2 regions of the Brevibacillus sp. M2.1A genome follow, and region 1 is predicted to be linked to the other one. Evidence: riboswitches for the same ligand, from Rfam matches in the RefSeq annotation. Region 1 holds a riboswitch; the other holds the start of a gene.
The links. A riboswitch is a leader RNA that binds a small molecule or an ion and turns the genes downstream of it on or off. The one in region 1 is predicted to bind S-adenosylmethionine.
Positions count from the first base shown of each region.

Region 2: it holds a riboswitch for S-adenosylmethionine, as region 1 does, so the genes downstream of both, HP567_RS01340 (MetQ/NlpA family ABC transporter substrate-binding protein) here and HP567_RS05240 (methionine ABC transporter ATP-binding protein) in region 1, are expected to answer to the same signal.

Region 1 is NZ_JABSUY020000001.1:1,057,687-1,063,622, forward strand. Features, by position in the region: gene HP567_RS05225 (spore germination protein) at 1-886, shown strand, start outside; gene HP567_RS05230 (GerAB/ArcD/ProY family transporter) at 898-2,022, shown strand; gene HP567_RS05235 (Ger(x)C family spore germination protein) at 2,022-3,155, shown strand; SAM riboswitch class I at 3,263-3,379, shown strand; gene HP567_RS05240 (methionine ABC transporter ATP-binding protein) at 3,480-4,493, shown strand; gene HP567_RS05245 (methionine ABC transporter permease) at 4,494-5,159, shown strand; gene HP567_RS05250 (MetQ/NlpA family ABC transporter substrate-binding protein) at 5,220-5,936, shown strand, end outside.
Region 2 is NZ_JABSUY020000001.1:295,436-301,371, reverse strand. Features, by position in the region: gene HP567_RS01355 (hypothetical protein) at 1-423, opposite strand, end outside; gene HP567_RS01360 (YxcD family protein) at 1-1, opposite strand, end outside; gene HP567_RS01350 (methionine ABC transporter permease) at 573-1,235, opposite strand; gene HP567_RS01345 (methionine ABC transporter ATP-binding protein) at 1,235-2,272, opposite strand; gene HP567_RS01340 (MetQ/NlpA family ABC transporter substrate-binding protein) at 2,316-3,146, opposite strand; SAM riboswitch class I at 3,249-3,351, opposite strand; gene HP567_RS01335 (hypothetical protein) at 3,646-4,152, shown strand; gene HP567_RS01330 (Na-translocating system protein MpsC family protein) at 4,477-4,833, shown strand; gene HP567_RS01325 (ABC transporter substrate-binding protein) at 5,030-5,936, shown strand, end outside.

The sequences.
Region 1 (5,936 bases):
ATTGGACACCAGTCTGGATTCTACCATACTGGCTCAGCATATCGCAGACAATGAGAAGTCATTATTTCCTACTCTTCAACAAACAGAGCGTCCAGACCGAGTCGTACACGGTTTGCGACAAGGGCAGATTGCCATACTCGTGGAGGGGAGCCCGTTTGCTTTACTCGGCCCCACCACCCTATTACAATTTTTTCAGTCGCCAGATGACTATTACTTGCGCTGGAGTCTCGCTACTTTTAACAGGCTCATGCGAATCTTTGCCATGATTTTGTCCCTGATCCTGACCCCGATCTACGTGGCTGCGCTGACCTATCATTACGAGATGATTCCAGCTGATCTGTTGCTTTCTCTCGCGCAATCGCGCTCTCGGGTACCGTTTCCACCACTGTGGGAGGCCATCTTGATGGAGCTGATCATTGAGCTTTTGCGGGAAGCGGGAGCGAGGCTGCCGACCAAGGTCGGTCAGACGATTGGTATTGTAGGCGGTATTGTTATCGGACAAGCTATCGTTCAGGCCGGATTCACCAGCAATATCTTGATTATTATCGTTGCCCTCGGGGCTTTGTCATCCTTTATCGCGCCTAGCTATATGATCGGCTCTACAATCCGGGTGGTTCGTTTTCCGATGATTTTGCTGGCAGGTGTACTGGGTGCATTAGGCATTGTGGTCGGATTTAGTTTTTTAGCCAGTCATTTGCTTCGCCAGACCAGTCTGGGCCGTCCTTATATGTACCCGATTTATCCCGTGCGATTTTCAGATTGGAAGGATGGCTTTATACGCGCTCCCTTATCCTCCCTTTCGGAACGGCTCAAGTTTTTTAACCCAAAACGAATATCACGCTTTGACAGGGATAGAGCCAAAGAGAAGAAAGACATTGACGAGTGAGCGAGGCGGCTATGAAGATCAACATCGATGTAAGCAAGGACAATACGATAACGGCATTTCTTGCAGGGGTTCTTGTGCATGGCACGCAGTTAGGGATGGGCATTTTGGGCTTCCAACGAATCATTGCCAAGGAAGCGGGGCACGATGCTTGGATATCTGTCGTACTCGCTGCCTTGTTTACTCATCTTACGGTGATGACCATTAACAAGACCTTGCAAAAATACCCCTCAGCCGATATTTACGGAATTCAGGAAGATGTGTTTGGAAAGTGGCTGGGAACAGGCATTAGCATCATTTATTTGACCTATTTTTTTGTGTCGGCTGGAGTCATTTTACGCACCTACATTGAAGTTGTCCAAACCTGGATGTTTCCGAATTTACCGACGTGGGTTCTGTCAGGAATCATCCTGTTTCTAGCGTTTTACACAGTCGTAGGGGGGATAAGAGTCATCGCAGGCTATGCATTGTTCTCCTTTATGGTCACGATATGGATGATATTTGAGTTATATTTCCCCTTGAAATTTGCCAGGTGGGAATATTTGTTTCCCATCATGGACACCAGCCTGGAGAACCTTTTCAATGGAATGATTGCCATGTCTTTGACCAGTGCCGGCTTTGAGATCCTCTACGTTGCCTATCCATATGTACAAAATAAAGAGAGGGTACAAAAAAGTGTACAGTTGGGGGTGCTGGTGACGTATCTGATCTATTTGCTAGTTATGATTGTGGCGCTGGTCTTTTTTAGTCAGGGCCAGCTCATGAGAACGATCTGGGCGACACTCAATATGCAAAAGATGGTGTACCTCCCTATTCTGGAAAGGTTTGAGCTGGTTGTCATTTCGTTATGGCTTCTCGTGATCTTGCCGAATATCATGCTGTATTTGTGGGCTTCTGCCCGAGGTCTCAAGCGCTTGTTCGGATTCAATCTACGTCATTCGTTGTATTGGATTATACCCGTGATTTATGTAGCCTCCTTGTCGCTGCTTTCCAGGCAGGAGATGAGTCGGATGACGAATATTTACTCGCATATAACCCTGTACATTATATACGTGTACCCCTATTTTTTGTACCTGATGGTCTGGCTGAAGCAACGAAAGCAAAGGGCGAAACCAACCAGCAAAGGAGAGAGTGCCTGATGCTGCCCAAGCGTCTTTTTGCCTTGTGGTGTTCATGTGTCCTTGTTCTGGCAGGCTGTTCAGATCGGCAAATTTTTGATGAGACAGGACTTGCCACGTCTGTCGGCTATGATCTGTTAAAGGATGGAAACATTCGGGGGACAGCAATCATGCCCTCCATTAATCCGGAGGCGAAAGAAAAGATACAAGTTTTTTCAGCCACCGGTGAAACCAGCAAGGGAATTCGGGATCGGATCAATTTACAATCAGATAAAAGAGTATTGGGTGGGCAAATACGTGTCGCACTCTACAGTGAAAAATTGGCAAAGCGTGGACTTGGCAGTATCGTTGACACGTTGTATCGGGATTCCTCTATTTCCAGCAGGGTTTATCTTTGCCTTTTCGAAGGCGAAACATATGATATGTTAACGTATCCCTATTCTGAAGCAGGGAATATCGGAATCTATCTATACCGTATGATTGAGCAAAATATTGAAGGGGAAAAAATTCCGTCTTCCACCATGCATGAGTTTTTTCGAGCTTATTATGACAAAGGAATCGACCCGATCATGCCGTTTATTGCAAAAAAGGGAAATGAGCTGCAAATCAAGGGTATCGCATTATTTCAAGGGGAGCGTTATGTAGGGTGGATCACACCAAAGGAAGCCTTTTTAATCAAGCTCATGCATGGCAAATTCAGGATTGGGAGCTACGATACTTCTGTCCCTGCTCATATTTTTGGCGAGGTGCACAAGAATCACGGAAGTAAAAATGATCGTGTGCAGCTTGTCTTTGATACGATTTCCAGCCATTCAAAAATCGAGCTGACCCAAGTATCTCCCCCGATCTTTGATATTTACATCCGATTAAATGCGCGGATTTTGGAATTAACCCTCCCGCTGAAGCTAGAGAATGCAAGGTTGATGAAAATCATGGAACATGCACTGGAAGAAGAGCTCGGAAAAGAACTGCAGAAAGTAGTCCACAAATTGCAGGACCTCAATGTCGATCCAGCTGGGTTCGGGATCGTGTATCGTTCAAATAGAAGAGGGAAGGCAAATATGACGCAGGCCGAATGGAGAAAGATGTTCAAAGATGCGACATTTCACTTTCACGTAAAGTCGACCATAATACGCAACGGCGTCATGGATTAAAAAACTTTTTCCTGCTATTACTATTGACGTGATATTTTCAAAAAGGATATAATCCGTTTTGTATCATCAAGAAATAGAAAAAACGAACATAATATACGTAGATATCTTTCTTATCAAGAGAGGCGGAGGGACAGGCCCTATGAAGCCCGGCAGCCGGTTCATTTTCGAATGAACGTCGCGGTGCCAATTCCTACAGGATTGTTTGGATCTTGTGTAGATGAGAAGGGTGGATGCGAACGTATACATTGCGTTGCAGCCCCTTTTTCGTTTATGAAAAAGGGGTTTTCATATTTTTATCAAGATTATGGTCGGGAGGTGGATGCGTTGATCCAACTGCGTCATTTGCATAAAAGCTATCAAGTTCAAGGTAAAACCATCCCAGCGTTAACGGGGATCGACCTTTCCATAGAGCAAGGCGAAATTTACGGGATCATTGGACATTCGGGTGCCGGGAAAAGTACATTGATCCGATGCATCAATTTGCTAGAGCGCCCAACTTCAGGGGAAGTTATTGTGGACGGCGTCGATTTGACAAAGCTGGATGAAGGGAAGCTGCAAGAAAAGCGCCGCTCAATCGGCATGATTTTTCAGCACTTCAACTTGCTGTCTTCTTCGACAGTCGGCGAAAATGTCGCTTTTCCGCTCAAGCTGGCAAAGCGTCCAAAGGCAGAGATTGATAAGAAAGTAAACGAACTGCTGAAGCTGGTGGGCTTGGAGGCACATAAGGACAAATATCCGTCCCAGCTGTCTGGCGGACAGAAGCAGCGTGTCGGGATCGCCCGTGCGCTCGCGAATGATCCAAAAGTGCTGCTCTGTGACGAAGCTACATCGGCTCTCGATCCGCAGACGACGAACTCCATTCTGGGACTGCTCTTGGACATCAACCGCAAGCTGGGCTTGACCATAGTGTTGATTACTCACGAGATGCACGTCATTCGCTCTATTTGTGATCGTGTCGGCGTGATTGATGGAGGAAAGATCGTCGAGTCGGGTAACGTACTGGATGTATTCCTTCGTCCGAAGCATCCAACAACACAAGAATTCGTGGAACAAGTAGCAGATTCTACAGAGCTGCGCGAAGCAGTCGAGCACGAAAAAGCCTCGGGGAACCGCACGATTGCTCGTGTCACCTTCCTCGGAGAAAAAACGTACCAGCCGATCCTGTTCCAAACGATGCAAGAGACCGGTACGGTGTTCAGTATTTTGCAGGGAACAATCTCCCGCATGAAAGATACGCCGTATGGTCAGTTGGTGATCGAGCTGGAAGGCGATGTCGCACAGAATCAAAAGACCATCGAGACGCTGCGCCAACGTGGCTTGGAAGTAGAGGTGATATAAATGGACTGGACATTCGAAAATGTGGATTGGGCTGAAATCGGCGAAGGTACGATGGACACGCTCACGATGCTTGGCTTTTCCACCCTGTTTACCGTCCTGATTGGTTTGCCGTTGGGCATCATTCTGTTTTTGACTTCTCGCGGACAGCTTTTGCAAAACCGCACTTTTTATACGATCGCATCATTCGTTGTCAACGTATTGCGCTCGGTACCATTTATCATTTTGATGATCTTGCTGATTCCTGTGACGAAAATGCTCGTAGGAACCTCACTCGGTGTACTGGGTGCCATTCCGCCGCTCGTGTTTGGGGCCGCTCCATTTTTCGCACGTTTGGTGGAAACCTCTCTGCGTGAGATTGATAAAGGCGTGATCGAGGCCGCACAATCTATGGGTGCTTCCAATTGGCAGATCGTCTGGAATGTCCTTTTGCCAGAGTCTAGGTCAGGTCTGATCGCAGGTATTACGATCACGACGGTAACACTGGTCTCCTACACGGCAATGTCTGGGGTAATTGGCGGCGGTGGTTTGGGTGACTTGGCGATCCGATACGGTTATCAGCGTTTCCAAACCGATGTCATGATTGTGACTGTTGTTATTTTGCTGGTGATGGTACAGATCTTACAATCGCTGGGGGACCGTCTGGTTCTGAAATTCAGCCGCAAATAGGATCTTTCCATATAGATTTTCAAAAAATAAGATGAAATACATGCAAGGGGGAAATCATTCATGAAAAAGCTAGTCGTATCTGTACTTTCTACTGTATTGGCATTTTCTTTGGCAGCTTGCGGAGGCAAAACGGAAACAGCACCTGCTCCAGCTGAAGGCGGCGCACAAGGCGGACAAAAGGAAGTAACATTGAAGGTAGGCGCTTCTCCCGTTCCACATGCAGCAATCTTGAAATTTATTCAACCAAAACTGAAAGAACAAGGCGTGAACCTGGAAGTCCAAGAGTTCACTGATTACGTACAGCCTAACGTTCAAGTGAACGAAAAACAACTCGACGCAAACTTCTTCCAGCACAAGCCTTACTTGGAAGATTTCAATAAAGGACAAAACATGAACCTGGTGCCAGTAGTGCCTGTACACATTGAGCCATTCGGAGCTTACAGCAAAAAAATAAAATCTGTTGACGAATTAGCTGATGGCGCAACAATCGCGCTGCCAAACGACCCAACAAACAGCGGTCGCGCACTCGCACTCTTGGAGAAAAACGGCGTGATCAAACTGAAAGAAGGCGCTGGCATCAGCGGTACAGTGAAAGACGTTGTTGAGAACAAGAAAAACCTGAAATTCAAAGAAGTAGAAGCAGCAATGCTGCCGCGCGTTCTGGAAGAAGTAGATCTGGCGTTGATCAATACGAACTACGCGCTGGAAGCAAAGCTTGTTCCAACGAAAGACGCTCTGTTTATTGAAGATAAAGATTCTCCATACGCAAACTTCTTG
Region 2 (5,936 bases), 760 kb from region 1:
TGCGTTCAGTTCCTGTTCTTTCGCGCGCTTGGTTTTGAAGTAGACGAACGCTTTGCGGATCAGGATAATCACAGCGAGGATCGCCATCAGGTTGATCATGAAGCCAAGGATGGAGCCGAGAATACCCATATCAGCGAACAGGCTTCCAAACAGCAAACCAGCCAGACCGCCAATCAGGAGACCTTTCATGAACCCGCCGCTTTTGCTTGCGGTAGCAGCAGGAGTTGTTGTGGTACCTTTATTGGTTGTTGCGTTTACATTTGAATCGGCTTTGTTGGTTGTTTGTGTATTGGTAGGAGCCGTGTTAGAGTTAAAAGATTTTTTCCCGGACTTATAACCTTTCGCATCGGCATGATCAATGAATCCTCCGGCCGGAGCGAGTACGAGCATTACGGCAACCAACATCATGATGAGTTTTTTCATGTTATTTGAGTAGCCCCTCTCATTAAAATGACTTGTATATATAAGTCTACATGAATATCGAGCGAAATACCAACGAACTTTCAGTGACGATCAGTCTAAATACCTACAAAAAAGCCCCTGACAAGCGATTTCGTCAGGGGTTCTTCGATTTACGCGCTCTTTTTCAGTTTTCGGGCTGCCCAGTTACCCAACGATTGAATGAGCTGGACCAAAACGACGAGGATAATGACGGTAATGATCATGACTTCGATATCCCATTGCTGATAGCCGTATCGCAAGGCGAGATCGCCCAATCCACCGGCACCCACTGCGCCCGCCATAGCAGTGGCACCGATCAAACCGATGGTCGCAATCGTCAGGCAGAGGACGATGCCAGGTCGTGCTTCACGCAGCATGATGCGAAAAATAATCTGCGTCCGGGATGCACCCATCGCTTGGTACGCTTCGATCACGCCGCGATCTACGTCATGCAGGGCCGTTTCCATCAGGCGTGAGATGTAAGGTGTCGTATAGACGATGAGCGGCACAATGGCTCCCTCAATCCCAATCGAGGTGCCCACGATCAACTCTGTAAAAGGAATGATCGCAACCATAAGAATAATAAAAGGCAGTGAACGCACAATGTTGATGAGCGTATTCAGGGTGTGATAGATGATCTTGTTCGGGAAAAGGTGATTCGCCTGTGTGATGACCAACAAAATCCCGAGCGGAATCCCGATCAATGTCGCAATGAACAACGAAAACCCGACCATGATAACAGTCTCTTGCAGGGATTGCCCGAATACCGGAATCATTTCAATCAGACGCTCCATTAGCTCCGCACCTCCTCTGGTGACACAATATCTACGCGGTAGACGGATTCCCGCAAGAAGCGAATGCCGTCTTGAATGGGCTGGTCTTCACCAGAAATGTGCAATAGCAAAATGCCGAGCGCCGTTCCCTTAATGGTCGTAATCGAGCCGTACAACAGATTGGTGCTAATCGGAAAGCGTGCGGACAAGGTGCCTAGAACTGGATCGAGAGCGGCATCTCCGCGAAAGGCAACGCGAACAATTTTGGAAACAGGTCCGGTTTCTTTTATCTTGGACAAAATCTCCTGTGGTACCTGATCGTCAAAAACCGTTTTGATAAAATTGCGGGTCGTTTGCTCTTGCGGATTGCTGAACACATCCAGAACAGAGCCTTGCTCGATGACGACACCGTTTTCCATGATAGCTACCTGGTCGCAGATTTTTTTGATGACCTGCATTTCATGTGTAATCAGCACGATAGTCAGGTTAAACTTTCGATTGATGTCGAGCAACAGCTCGAGAATCGATTCGGTCGTCTGCGGGTCGAGAGCGGAAGTCGCTTCGTCGCAGAGCAGGATTTCCGGATCAGTCGCAAGCGCACGAGCGATGCCCACCCGTTGCTTTTGTCCACCGGATAGCTGAGAAGGATAAGCGTTTGCTTTATCAGACAAGCCAACCAAGCCGAGAAGGTCTTCTACCTTGCGCTTAATGACATCTTTGGGGACGCGATTCATCCGCAAGATTTCCGCCACATTGTCAAAGACATTATAGGAAGAGAGCAGGTTGAAGTGTTGAAAAATAATCCCGATCTTTTTGCGAGCTTGCCGCAGCTCTTTTTCCTTGAGGGTCAGCATGTTCTGGCCATTGACGATCACAGAACCGCTAGTTGGCTTCTCCAACAGGTTGATGGTACGGAGCAGGGTGCTTTTCCCCGCTCCGCTAAAGCCGATCACCCCGTAGATTTGCCCTTTTTCCACCTGCAGGGATACGCCCTTCAATGCTTTTACCTGCTTGTTTCCTACTTGATACGACTTATGAATATCGGTTAGCTGTATCATAACGAGTTCTCCTTGTGGGTTCTTGATGTTCCTGGCGTCGATCTTACCAGGACGGCAGTACAGCTCCTTCAAAACGCTCGTCGATGAATTTTTTCACTTCTTCCGAGCGGTAGATGTCCACCAGCTTTTTGACGGCAGGGTTGTCTTTGTTGGTTTCGTTGACTGCCAAGATGTTCACGTACGGAGAGTCAGCCTTCTCAGCGAAGATCGCGTCTTTTTTCGGAGAGTAGCCAGCTTCCATTGCGAAATTCGTATTAATCGAAGCAACCTCTACGTTGCTCAGCGAGCGTGCCAGGAAAGCAGCCTCCAGCTCTTTGAATTGCAAATTTTTCGGATTTTCCACGATGTCCAATGGTGTTGCGTTGTCACCCACGCCATCCTTGAGCTTAATCAAGCCAGCTGCCTGATAGAGCAGCAAGGCGCGTGCTCGGTTGGTCGGGTCGTTTTGAATGCCGACAACACCGCCTGCCGGGATATCCTCGACTTTTTTATGCTTGGTGGAGTAAAGACCCATTGGATACGTCACGGTTTTTCCGACCTCGACGATCTTTGTTTTGTGATCCTGATTGAACTTCGCCAAGAACGGAATGGTTTGGAAGCTGTTTACATCGAGATTTCCTTTATCGAGAGCTTGGTTCGGCTGTACGTAATCGTTGAAAACGACGACTTCGACGTCGAGTCCTTTGCCTTTGGCGACTTCTTTTACTTTGTTGAGAATCTCTTCGTGCGGGCCGCCAGTGACGCCGACCTTGAGTGAGGTTTGTTCAGCAGCAGTGCCACCGTTAGCAGGCGCAGCTTCTTGTTTACCACCGCAAGCCGTTACGAGCGATGCAGCGAGCAGCAGTGTAGTGAGCAGTAGACCAGTCTTTTTCATGAAAATACCCCTTTTCTCTGGATGTAAGATGGAAACGAAAAAAGCCTCTTCCGACAGAAGAGGCGAAAACTGCGAGTATGTAAACACACTGCAACAATACCTCTCTTATCTGTCGGAATAAATTCCGCTGGATTTGGCACCATATCGTTTGCGATAGGTTGCCGAGGTGTCATAGGGCCAGTCCCTCAACCTCTCTTCATAAGAGAATGTGCTATGAAATTTTAACGAAAGATAAAATCGCTAATCCTTATTCGAATAGTTGGATTATATCTTGCACCAACATGGATGTCAAAGTTTTTTTCAAATGAATGCGATATTTGCGAAAAATGTGGTGATTCTACCTTCCTTTCGCATTACTCCTGTACAACCACCAATCGGGCGGGATGAGAGTCTATTGTTTTTCAAATATTTTCCATATAAATTCTTGATTTTCCATTTATTACCATGTAACATACTTAATAGGAAGATAATTCCAAATTACTAGTAATGGAGGATTATTATGAAAAGATCTGTTAAAGGTACAATTGCAGCAGCTCTTTTACTTAGCAGTCTATCTATTGGATCTAGTGCTATGGCATCATCACATGATGCAGTTGTAAAAGAAAAATATCCGGAGAGTAACGTTAAGGTTAATCAGGTTAAATATCAGGATAATTCCGCAAAATCTTATTTGAAGTTATTGGAACCTATGGGATCTGAAAGACCGATTGATGACGTGCCAATTAAGAATGCCAAAACGGATTCCAAAAATTTTAATATTCCAGAGGGCTATGGTTGGGTTAAAGTGTGGGTATATAATAGTGGAACCTACGAGATCAAAGTGTCCGTTACTGATTCATCCGGTAGTCAGAAAATGTTCTTTAGAGTACCACCTTATGGTAATCAAAAAATTGAAATAAGTAGCTCGCCATGGGGAACTGGTTCGCATACAGTTTCGCTTTCGTCAGATGAGAACATGGAAGGTAAAGTTGCAGTAAAAATAGCACAACACCAGAATGAGCTGTAACACATAACAAAATACCAAAAACGAAAAAACATCTCGGTTCACTGTTTATGGTGAATCGAGATGTTTTTTGGCGTTGTACTCGCCTCCAAGTGGGGATAGAAAAATCTGAAATTTAATTTTCTGACAGACCACGAGAGAACTGCCCACCCTGAAAGGGGGGAGGGGCAGAAGGTATCGCATAGTCCCCTGTCCGGTAAATCGCGGCAGAGCAATTCACGCAATTATATGAAATTGATCTAAATACGAATATTCTATTGAAGAATCGAAAAATCATTTGTATAATGAGAGCGAATGAACTCTATGCCAGCTATCGCAGGTGATGACATGACTCTCGTGGACTCCAATGAAACCAGAAAAAAGCTGTCTGCCATCTATAATGAGATAGCAAAAGAGTTGTTCGGATTTGGAACGACTTTGCTCCGAGTCACGATTGAAAACCAGATGATTACGTTCCAAGCCAAGCATCGTCGCTCTCCGCGCTCACAAGCGTTGGAAGGAGAAGCGCCGGCCCTCAAGCTCGAAGTCGATTTTCGCATGTCCCTTCTTTATAAGAAGAAACTGAGAGAACGACTGGAAGAAGAGATGGGGTTGCCGTTGGAAGCCGTGCTGAGGGACTATGATGCGCCTACGCAGTGGGCGATCACGAATGTTATTTTAGCTGAATCAGAACTGAATACCTGACGCAATCGTTCGGATTTTCTCTTTTGATCTATCTTAAGGGGAGACCGTAGACTTTGCGTAAAACGGGTGTCACTTCTCTTTGTTTACGAAGAAAAGTGCTCTTGTTTAGAATGATACGTTCTAATCAAGGGTACTTTTCTTTTTATTGTATCACCATATTTTGTCATCAATTGAACCCAACTGGAGGAGAATTACGATGAAAAAATTACTTGCTGGAATCCTGTCTTTCTCTATGATGTCACTGGCTCTCGCTGGCTGTGGCAGCAATGATCAACCACAAGCGGGAGGAGCTGGCGGTGAAGCCAAGGGCGAGCCACAAAAGCTGGTCATCTCCACATGGGGCTTCTCCGAAGACTTTTTCCGCAAAGAAGTATATGAGCCGTTTGAAAAAGAACATAACGTGAAAATCGTACTGGAAATCGGGAACAACGCAGAGCGTCTGAACAAAATTCGCCAAGGAAGCTCCGATGTAGACTTGATCTACCTCTCTGACTACTATGCACAGCAAGGGATTGAGAGTGGCGCATTTGAAAAAATCGACCGCAGCCGAATCCCGAACCTGGATCAAATCTACGACATCGCCAAAGCACCACTGGGCGAGGAATACGGTCCAGCTTACACGATTGGCCAATTCGGGATTGCCTACAATCCAAAGCTCGTAAAAACCGAAATCAAAGATTGGAAAGATCTGTGGAACCCTGAGCTGACAGGCAAGCTGACACTGCCAAGCATTACTTCCACGACAGGCCCGATGGTTCTCGACAGTGCTTCTGCGGTCGCGGGCAGCAAGGAATTCAACGAGGATCAAGCCTTCGCGAAAATGAAAGAAGTCAACAAAAGTGTCGTGAAGTTCTACGATAAGACTTCCGAATACGTGAACATGTTTGGACAAGAAGAAATCGGCGTAGGACCTATTATGGAAATGTACTTCAAAGACATCAAAGCCGCTGTTCCAGAAGCTGTTTTCGTACAACCTGCAAGCGGCGGATATGCAGTCATGAATACGGTTAACATCGTAAAAGGCTCGAAAAACAAAGCACTCGCAGAAGACTTCATCAACTACCAGCTGAGCAAGGAAGTTCAGGAGAAAACAGCAAAGGCAA